One region of the Litoribacterium kuwaitense genome, then DNA from elsewhere that is predicted to be linked to it. Evidence: a T-box and tRNA genes for the amino acid it is inferred to sense, from the RefSeq annotation. Region 1 holds a T-box; the other holds one or more tRNA genes.
The links. The T-box of region 1 lies ahead of tyrS (tyrosine--tRNA ligase). A T-box ahead of a tRNA ligase gene usually reads a tRNA of that ligase, here a tRNA-Tyr.
Positions count from the first base shown of each region.

Region 2: it encodes a tRNA-Tyr, which carries the amino acid that the T-box ahead of tyrS (tyrosine--tRNA ligase) is inferred to sense. The anticodon was not compared.

Region 1 is NZ_JAALFC010000004.1:52,946-58,924, forward strand. Features, by position in the region: gene G4V62_RS04210 (sensor histidine kinase) at 1-454, opposite strand, end outside; gene tyrS (tyrosine--tRNA ligase) at 821-2,086, opposite strand; T-box leader at 2,174-2,406, opposite strand; gene G4V62_RS04220 (transglycosylase domain-containing protein) at 2,562-5,456, shown strand; gene G4V62_RS04225 (S-layer homology domain-containing protein) at 5,532-5,979, opposite strand, start outside.
Region 2 is NZ_JAALFC010000082.1:22-3,991, forward strand. Features, by position in the region: gene G4V62_RS18800 (zf-HC2 domain-containing protein) at 139-753, opposite strand; gene sigW (RNA polymerase sigma factor SigW) at 771-1,334, opposite strand; tRNA gene G4V62_RS18810 (tRNA-Lys) at 1,525-1,597, opposite strand; tRNA gene G4V62_RS18815 (tRNA-Gln) at 1,599-1,673, opposite strand; tRNA gene G4V62_RS18820 (tRNA-Tyr) at 1,677-1,761, opposite strand; tRNA gene G4V62_RS18825 (tRNA-Glu) at 1,832-1,903, opposite strand; gene G4V62_RS18830 (sirohydrochlorin chelatase) at 2,459-3,205, shown strand; tRNA gene G4V62_RS18835 (tRNA-Thr) at 3,811-3,883, opposite strand; tRNA gene G4V62_RS18840 (tRNA-Asn) at 3,891-3,965, opposite strand.

The sequences.
Region 1 (5,979 bases):
CATACTCTGTGTGAACAAACATAAAGACGTGACCTTTGTGCTCACCGTTTATTGTCATTGGACTATTTGTTGCAATATAATTCACTTCACTCCAGCGATCCTCAACAATTTTCCCATCTGAATCTATTTCCCTGTTATTCGTGTTATGAATGACATCAATCATCTCGTCTTCTACAGGGTCTGAAGATATCAACATCTCTCCTTTTTCATCAGTAATGACGACGACAAATTCTGAGACTGATTCCATGATACCTACATGATCTAGCGTGGATTGATCAAAATGATCTTCTAGCACGTCCCGATGGGTATTCCCACGCGCTAATAAGCTATTCATCACCTCTTCCACACGATCGTCAGCTAAATTTATATATAAAATGAGAAACAAAATAAACTCGATAATGACGATAAACAAGAAAAACAATAATCCTATTTTAAAAGAAAGTTTATTTAACATAAAACACCTCTAAGCCACATAAGTGAACATATTGAGAACTGATTTACTAACAGGAAGCATTTGGAAACATCTCAGAATTGCTCTTGCTTGTCTTTTTGCGCGACTAAACTTATTAAAAAATACAAGAAAAGATCGTGCTGGACCTGATATTATTTATATCACGTACTCTTACGATCGTCATACCTCTGGTCGTTAACCGAAAAAAGTAGGTAACGCGTTTACAATGACTTACAGGCAGACTGCTTCGCCTCATTTTATTGACGGAACATTCAGCCTTTTACTCTCAAGATGGTAACACTTTCAATTCATTTATGATTCAGACAAGTCCCTGGCATGACAAAAAGGCGCGATCCCGCGCCTTTTTCGTTACACCCACTCTATAAGGTGGTATTTCTTTTTACCACGACGGACAATGACATATGTGCCATCGAGCTTATCTGCTTCTCCAAGTACCGTCTGCACTTCGGTGCGCCGTTCTCCATTAATATAGATCGCGCCGTTTTGGATGTCTTCACGCGCTTGACGCTTTGACGGAGAAATGCCTGCTTCAACGAGCATATCGACGAGCGACATCTCCTCTTTAGCCCATTGACTTGAAGGTACGTCTTTAAAGCCTTGACGAATTTCTTCACTTGAGAGCGTTTTTAAGTCGCCGCCTCCAAATAGGGCATTAGAAATATGAATTGCTTGCTGAAGTGCTTCTTCCCCATGCACAAGCTTTGTCATCTCTTCAGCGAGCACTTTTTGCGCCTTTCTCTCTTCAGGTGCATTGTCAAACTCCTCTTGGATCGAAGCGATCGTCTCAAGCGATAAAAAGGTAAAGCACTTTAGGAACTTAATCGCATCGCGATCATCGGTATTTAACCAAAACTGATAAAATTCATATGGACTTGTTTTAGTGCCGTCTAACCAAACCGCTCCTCCGGCTGTTTTTCCAAATTTTGTACCATCACTTTTTGTAATCAACGGCATCGTAAATCCGTGAACGTCTGTTTTTCCGATCGAGCGGCGGATGAGCTCAATGCCGGCAGTAATGTTGCCCCACTGGTCACTACCACCGATCTGAAGGCGACATTTTTCTTGATCGTACAAATTTAAGTAATCGTAAGACTGTAGCATCATATATGTGAATTCGGTAAAGGATAAGCCTTTTTCAAGACGCGTGCTAACGGAATCTTTAGCGAGCATATAGTTTATTGAAAAATGCTTTCCTACGTCTCGGAGAAATGTGATCACTTCTAATCCGCCAAGCCAATCATAGTTATTAACGAGCTTGGCAGGCTGGGCTCCGTCATCAAACTTCACAACTTTACTAATTTGCTGCTTAAGCTTATCTGTCCATCCTTGTACTGTTGAAGCAGGGTTTAACGTTCTCTCTTCCGACCGACCACTCGGATCGCCAATTAACCCCGTACCGCCGCCGACGAGAGCAACGGGACGATGACCGGCTTCCTGGAAACGACGAAGCATCAGCATCGGAAGTAAATGTCCGATATGGAGACTATCCGCCGTCGCATCAAACCCACAATATAAAGAAATCGGGCCTTCATCGAGTGTCTTTGACAGCTCCTCGAGATCCGTTGACTGATGGATCAATCCGCGATCTTGTAAATCTTTCAGAAATGTATTCATTGATTTATGTCCTCTCTTATCTTAAAAGTTTTAATTTTACCGGTAACATCACATTTTTCACAAACACAAAAAAAGCCTTTTTCTTCTCGCAGGGACGGCTTTTTCGCCGCGGTACCACCCTGTTTGAAGTCAAAACGCTTCCACTCTAGCCCGATAACGGCAGGCACCGCCCTTTGCTACACATCCATATCCAGTGTGAACTTCGCAAAAAGTGCATCCGGGAGGTAATTCACCAACTGAGCCGGGACGGTTCACACAAACCACCGTCTTTCTGTTTGCTCCGTTTGCAGAGGCTACTGTTTTCCCTTCACAGCATTTGTTTATTGCTTACATTTTTATCATACCCTAAAAGAACTGTCAACGTGAATTACAATGCTTCTTTTTTCAATATGTACTTTACAAGTCTCTTTCAGTCTATATATTATTTATGTATAATGCTATACTTGTCATGGTCGGGAAGGAGATATAAATCGCCATGAAAGATATTTGGAATCAATTCCATGAACGCCTTAATCAGTTTTTAGAGCAACGGTCGACAATGAGGTTTTTTTCTACTCTGCGGATTACATACAAAGTCACCTGGAATATGTTCCTTCTGATGCTTATGATTGGAATCATCGGTATGGCTTTCGCTGGCGGAATGGGCGCGGGCTATTTTGCGTCGCTCGTTAAAGATGAACCATTGCGAGATTATGAAACGATGCGCACTGAAATTTACAATTATGATGAAACGTCAAAACTTTATTTTGCAGACAATCAATACTTAGGAAAACTTTCCTCAGATTTAGAGCGTGAAGAGGTCGCTCTTTCTGACGTTTCTGAATACGTGACCCAAGCCGTCATCGCTACGGAAGACCAAATGTTTGACGAACATCAAGGTGTCGTTCCTAAAGCGATCTTTCGTGCGCTCTTTCAAGAATTTACAAATTCACCGCAACGGACCGGGGGCAGTACATTAACCCAACAGCTCATTAAAAATCAGCTCTTAACAAATGAAGTATCCTTTGATCGAAAGGCTAAAGAAATTTTACTCGCTTTACGGTTAGAACGCTTTTTCGAAAAGGATGACATCATGGAAGCGTACTTAAACATCGTACCATTTGGTCGAAATGCTTCCGGACGAAATATTGCTGGTATTCAAACCGCAGCCCAAGGCGTTTTTGGCATCGATGCGTCTGAACTAAACTTGGCACAATCGGCCTATTTAGCTGGCCTTCCTCAAAGTCCATTTCGATTTACACCGTTTGCAAACAATGGAACTGTGAAATCAGACATTAGCCCTGGATTGGATAAAATGAAAGTCGTGCTAAACCGAATGCTTGAAAGCGGAATGATTGACAAACAAAGCTATGAAGAGGCACTCGCCTATGATATTCAAGCTGATTTTGCTGAACCTCAACGCTCACCGGTTCAACAATACCCTTGGCTAACCTTTGAAATAGAGCAAAGGGCGACAAACATTCTAGCAAACGAAATGGCAAAAGCTGATGGCGTCTCTCTTAATGACGTTGATGACGATACTCGTCACGAATACTTTGAAAATGCACATCACAAATTAAAGCACGAAGGTTACAAAGTTCATTCAACAATTGATAAAGAAATCTATGACCGTATGCAGACTGTTAAAAATCAGTTTGATTTATATGGACCTGATAAACAAGTCTCGTTTAAAGACCCTGATAGCGGCGAGACAGTGACAGTATCAGAGCCTGTGGAAGTTGGCGCTTTACTGATGGAAAATAAAACTGGACGTATTATCAGCTTTGTAGGCGGTCGAGACTTTCAACTTGAACAGTTGAACCATGCGACATCAGCCCTTCGTTCCAATGGCTCGACGATGAAGCCTCTGCTCGTCTTCGCTCCAGCGTTGGAATTAGGGTTTACACAACCTGGCTCACTCATTGCCGACGTGGAATACAATATAAAAGCAGGCAATGACATGTGGAGTCCACATAACTATGGTGGAAGATATCATGGCATGACATCAGCACGCACAGCACTTGCTCATTCCTACAATATACCTGCGGCCAAACTGTACGTTGATATGCTTCAAGCGGGACACGAGCCGACGAAGTATTTGGAGCAGATGGGAATTTCTTCGCTTGTCGATGCAGACCGCTCGAATTATTCAATGTCACTTGGTGCCTTAACAGAAGGAGTGACCGTTGAAGAAAACGTAAATGCCTTTGCTACCTTTGGGAATGAAGGAAAATTCACCGACGCGTACTTGATTGATCACATCGAAAATGCTGAAGGTAAAACGATCTACAAACATGAATCTTCAACCGTACAAGTCTTCTCCGAACAGACGAATTACCTTATGGTAGATATGCTTAAAGATGTCGTTTCCCGAGGGACTGGTAGAAGCTTACCAGGATTTTTAAACTTTCAGTCGGAATGGGCGGGAAAAACAGGCACGTCACAAGACTATAAGGATGCTTGGTTTGTCGCCTCGAATCCACAAGTAACTTTAGGGGTATGGAATGGTTATGATACACCGCAGTCTCTCCCGCGTTACTATCGTGGCTACTCGTATGGCGTTCGTAATATAAAGCTGTGGGCAGATTTAATGAATGAGGCGCATGCGGTCAATCCTTCATTAATCGCAGGGGAATCTTTTGAAAGACCTCAAGGCGTGGTTACGCAATCGATTTGCGGCATATCTGGTAAACTACCAACGGAGCTTTGTCAGCAAGCCGGCATGGTCACCACCGATTTAATTAATCAGAAGTATAGCCCAACTGAAAGGGATAATAGCTTCGTCTCTGGTCAATATGTTTTCGTTGATGGCACACCATATGCCGCAATGGATTCTACCCCGTCAGATTTTGTCCAATATGGGGCAATGCTCAACCCTGACTTTGTTAAATCGTCTGGATATGACCAAATCGAGAACCCTCGTCAGCTTCTCGCAGGCTCGATTAACTTGGTCACTCCATTGCCTAGCACGTCTATAGAAAACGGACGCGCTCCTACTCCTGTCACACTTTCAGGAAGTGGCGACACCATTTCTTGGTCAGGAAGTGATCGAGACGTCGTTGGCTATTACGTTTACCAAAACGGACAGCTCGTTTCTACACTAGATTCTACAACGCGACAGCTTCCGGTTAGCCCTGCAACATACACAGTCGTCGCAGTTGACATTGCTGGGAATACGTCCCAACCGTCGAATGAAGTCGTTATCGGTGCTCCTGAGCCACCTGCACCCGAACCCGAGGTCGAGAGCAATGAAGATAAAGCTGCTGATCAAGACGCAGACGAAGAGACGATAAACACTAATTCAAATAATGAACAAGACGCAGCACTTGAGACAAACGGTGATGAAGCTGCGACATCCATTACCGAAACTGAATCTCAAGCCATTGAATAAATGAAAATACCGACCTTGTAAGTTAAAGAAAGCCATCAGCTGTGAATGCTGATGGCTTTCTTATATAATACGCGCTTAATCACGCAAGCGACTCTCAGACAAATCTTCTTGTACATCATTAATTCTCAGATCAAGCCCTCTAATACGATTGTCGTTCTCATCAGCAATAGGTGCTTGTTGTTCTACGTATTCGCCAATCAGATCGTCAACATCACCACCGTCTAAATCAACCTCAAGATACACAGTGTCCCCATCAACGTAGACTTGACGAACTGGATAAAGACCGTTTGAGATTGTAAAGGATAAGTAACTAACGGAACGATCATCAATATCATTTGTAAACTCTAAAGAAACAACAGCACGGTCATCCTCACCCTTTAACGCATGAGCATAAACATGTTTCTCACCATTCGACTCTTCAAGCTGAGCAGCAATGCCGCCAACGATAGGCAAATCTTCAACGAATAGCTTTTGTCCAAAGCGGTTTGTTGTATTGACGTCATCTTCATCAATGGTTGTCACG
Region 2 (3,970 bases), on a different contig from region 1:
AAGTGTAGTAAAGATATAGGAGCTTGTGTGTATTTTTTTGTTCTTTTTTTCGTAAACCCCAACAAATATTGTAGAGCCTAAAAATAAAACAAGCTCGAAAGCTGAGCGCCTCGAGCTTGTTATGTTAAAGGTGGTTGTTTAAAACCCAAAGGTTGATTTGATTTGATAGAGCAACCATTCAAACACTTGATCTATTTCCTCAATATCACCAACCACTTGGCCGGACTGAGCTAAATATTTTTCACTATCGCCGTTCAGTACTTGACCATTAATAACGGTCACATCCCCTGTGACTTTTCCGCGAATTTCCAGATCGCCATTTTTCACAAACACGTCGCCTTCGACGGTTTCTCCTGCAGGGACGACCACCGTCTGACCCTCGACAAGTAAGTTGCTTTGCGATGACATGGACAGCTGATTTTGATCTGTCCAAACGGTTGAAGCGCCTCCAACGAATAGAAGGAAGAAAATAGCTGCCGCAGTAATGACTGGATGCGCACGAAACCATCGCTTCATGGAAATGGTCTTCTTCTCTTTAGGCAAACGCTGCAATACACCTGCTGTGAAACCTTCTGGGGCTTTCATCTTTGGTGATGCCTGAATGATCGCAACGGTTCGTTTTAATTCGAGATAATGCTGCTTACAACCTTCACATTCATTCAAATGGTGATGCAATTCTTTTTCCTTTTCCCTGGGAAGTTCACCATCCAAAAAGTCATGCATCCATTCAATGACATGTTCAGAGCATTTCATCTGACTTCCCCCTTCCTTCAGGTTCTCCCCAAGCGTTTTCGTAATGCTTCTCGCCCACGATGAATTCGTGTTTTGACTGTATTCACCGGCATATCAAGTATGTCGGAGATTTCCTTTAGAGAGAGCTCCTCAATATATTTCAGCACAACCGCTGAGCGATATTTTGGTGGTAGACTCATCATCTCTTCCTGAATCCAGCGCTGGAGTTCAAGCGACTCCACCTCTTCTTCTGGAAGCTTGTCAGATGCAGCAAGCTGTGCATACATATCCATCCCTTCCGTTCCAGGGACAGTCGCATCAAGTGAATAATCCGGCTTTCTTTTTCTGATCCGGTCAATAGATACATTTGTGGCAATTCGGTAAAGCCACGTGGAGAACTTCTTTGTCGGATCATAGGAATGAATGTTCATGTAAGCCCGTAAAAATGCCTCCTGTGCCATGTCTTCAGCTTCATGGGCATTACCGAGCATACGATAGCAAATGTGATACACTTTGTTTTTATAAATCTCGACAATGTCGCCATACGCATTTTGGTCACCTTTTTTGACCTGTTGTATGCGTTCCTTTACAATTGGTTCCATAGTTTACCTCCGCTCATTGCGGGTAGTCTGATTATACGTATTAGAGCATAGAAAGGTTTCATTTTCATTAAAAAAATATGAGGATTTTTTTGAGGTGTCAGCAGACGGATGAATGGAGATGTCTGTATAGCAAAACAACCTTTTCTCTAAAAGGTTGTTTTTGTCGTTTAATTATTTTAATTGCTTATGATGAGCCATGGAGGATTCGAACCTCCGACCCTCTGATTAAAAGTCAGATGCTCTACCGACTGAGCTAATGGCTCGTGGCTGGGCTAGCTGGATTCGAACCAGCGCATGACGGAGTCAAAGTCCGTTGCCTTACCGCTTGGCTATAGCCCAAAATGGTGGAGGGGGACGGATTCGAACCGCCGAACCCTGAGGGAGCGGATTTACAGTCCGCCGCGTTTAGCCACTTCGCTACCCCTCCATGTAAGACCGTAACCTCTATCTACAATAGAAGCGCGCACGCTATGTAAAAAAGCTTCTCAAGAAAAGAATGACCCGTACGGGATTCGAACCCGTGTTACCGCCGTGAAAGGGCGGTGTCTTAACCACTTGACCAACGGGCCTTTTTACAAAAGCAGACTTTATTATATATACCATTCGACAAAAAAACAAGCCTTTTTTAATATTTGTTAAGTAGAAGTTTTTATACATACTGATTTTAAGGCAATCAACAATAAAATTTGTATAATTCTTTATGTTTTCTTTCAAAAAAACAAGGTGTTCATTCATCATGAAGAGATAAAAAATTCGTTTAATAGCTCCAATATACAAAATTCATAGAAAATATAAAATATTATATGATTAAGACGATATTACTAGAGAGGTGATGCAATATGAAGTTTAGATGAGGAATACAATGTCTAAAGTCCACACGCGAGCAGAAATTGCATTCCGAAATGGCTAAATATAAAGGAGGGTAGACGTTATCGAAAAACACGTTTTAAAGTCGTCAAAAAAAGAGACATCTTGGCATTGATCAACAAGATCTTCACACTTTAAAATGACCTATATTTTAATGACCTGAAGACTTCATGAAAAAAATCGCTGACATGCAACTGAAAAATGGTTATTTTAAAGTCTCTATTTAGATGGAATCCGTTTTTCGAAACGTAATGACATTGAAGAGCATACTATACGTTTGTCATGGAACACAGTCTGACGCAGGTCAACGTGAAGCTAAAGCATATGTTCATAAGCTTCAAGGCCAAGTGGAAGCAACCATTCAGTCGACGGCTTTTTTAGAATTTACACCCCCTACAATTCCTGAAGCATTAGATATGATGATTCGTAAAGAGATTAGAGATATTTTAATTATGCCAATCCTATTGTTTTCTACAGAACATCACCAACAAGCCATTCCAGAAGCTGCTGACCGTATCCTACTCCAAAAGCCACATGTGCGCACAGCATACGGTCAAGCAATTCAAGTGCATCAGAAAATACCTACACTTATCGAACAACAAGTAAAGCAATCAGGAAAAACCCCTGGCCCCGATGACACGATCCTCGTCGTTGATATGGGGAGCCAAGACCAACAAGCTAAAGAAGATTTCGAAGAGCTTGTTGAGGCTTTTCGCTATCGTTCAGGCCACCAGCATGTCATTGCTTGTTATCTCACTAAACAGGAGCCATCATTTAGTGAAACATTCCAAAGTGCACTGTCTCCTCACTCCACCGTTTTTGTCGTCCCATATCTCTTGTTCACAGGGTTCCCCCTCGAACACCTGCAAAAGAAAGTACGTGAAGCAAAGCAACAGAAAACATCCGCCATCCTTTGTCCCCATCTAAGCACACTTCCAGAGCTGAGAGATATTTGGATCGAACGAATCAATGAAGCACTCGCTCTGGAGGAATATCAATTTTAAGAACATCACCTCCGGCTTAGGTCGGGGGTAAGTCCATTGTCGCTTACATCCCTCTCAAATCACTCTCAAGAGCGGATGATTCACCCATAGACTTCCTCAAGTCGGCTCGCTTTTTAAAAATGCTATCAAAAGAACGTTTTTTCGCTTAAACTTGACACAATGAATCAGAGAGGAGACGTGTATAATGAGATTTTGTATGAACTTTGGTGATACCAATTTTATCGGGATTGTCAATGCTGACAGATATCAATCTTTCGTTGACGAAGATTGGACATTAGCATCCCTTTATGAGCATTTTTCAAGTCAAGCAAAAGCAAGAAACATCTTAGTATTTCAAATGACTGAGGAAGGCATTGAGCACTCTTGGGAAGTCGACGTTCACATCAACGGCGAACCTATAACTGCTCCATATTCATTTAGGCAAGCGACTGGTTATATTGAAGTCACTGACAACTGCCTTTACTTAATTGACTATGACTGCCTCACAATGGCAGCACAATTTAATGATCAACCTGTGCCAGACCAAAACTGTGAGCAATATAAAACAAAACAACAAAAAAAGGTTCCTACTTTTCAAGGAACCTTTTACACGTCTATTCATTTTAAGCTTCCAACAGGATTTGAACCTGCGACCCCCACCTTACCATGGTGGTGCTCTACCGGCTGAGCTATGGAAGCATAAAAATGGCTCCACAGGCAGGATTCGAACCTGCGACCGATCGGTTAACAGCCGATAGCTCTACCACTGAGCTACTGTGGAATGGT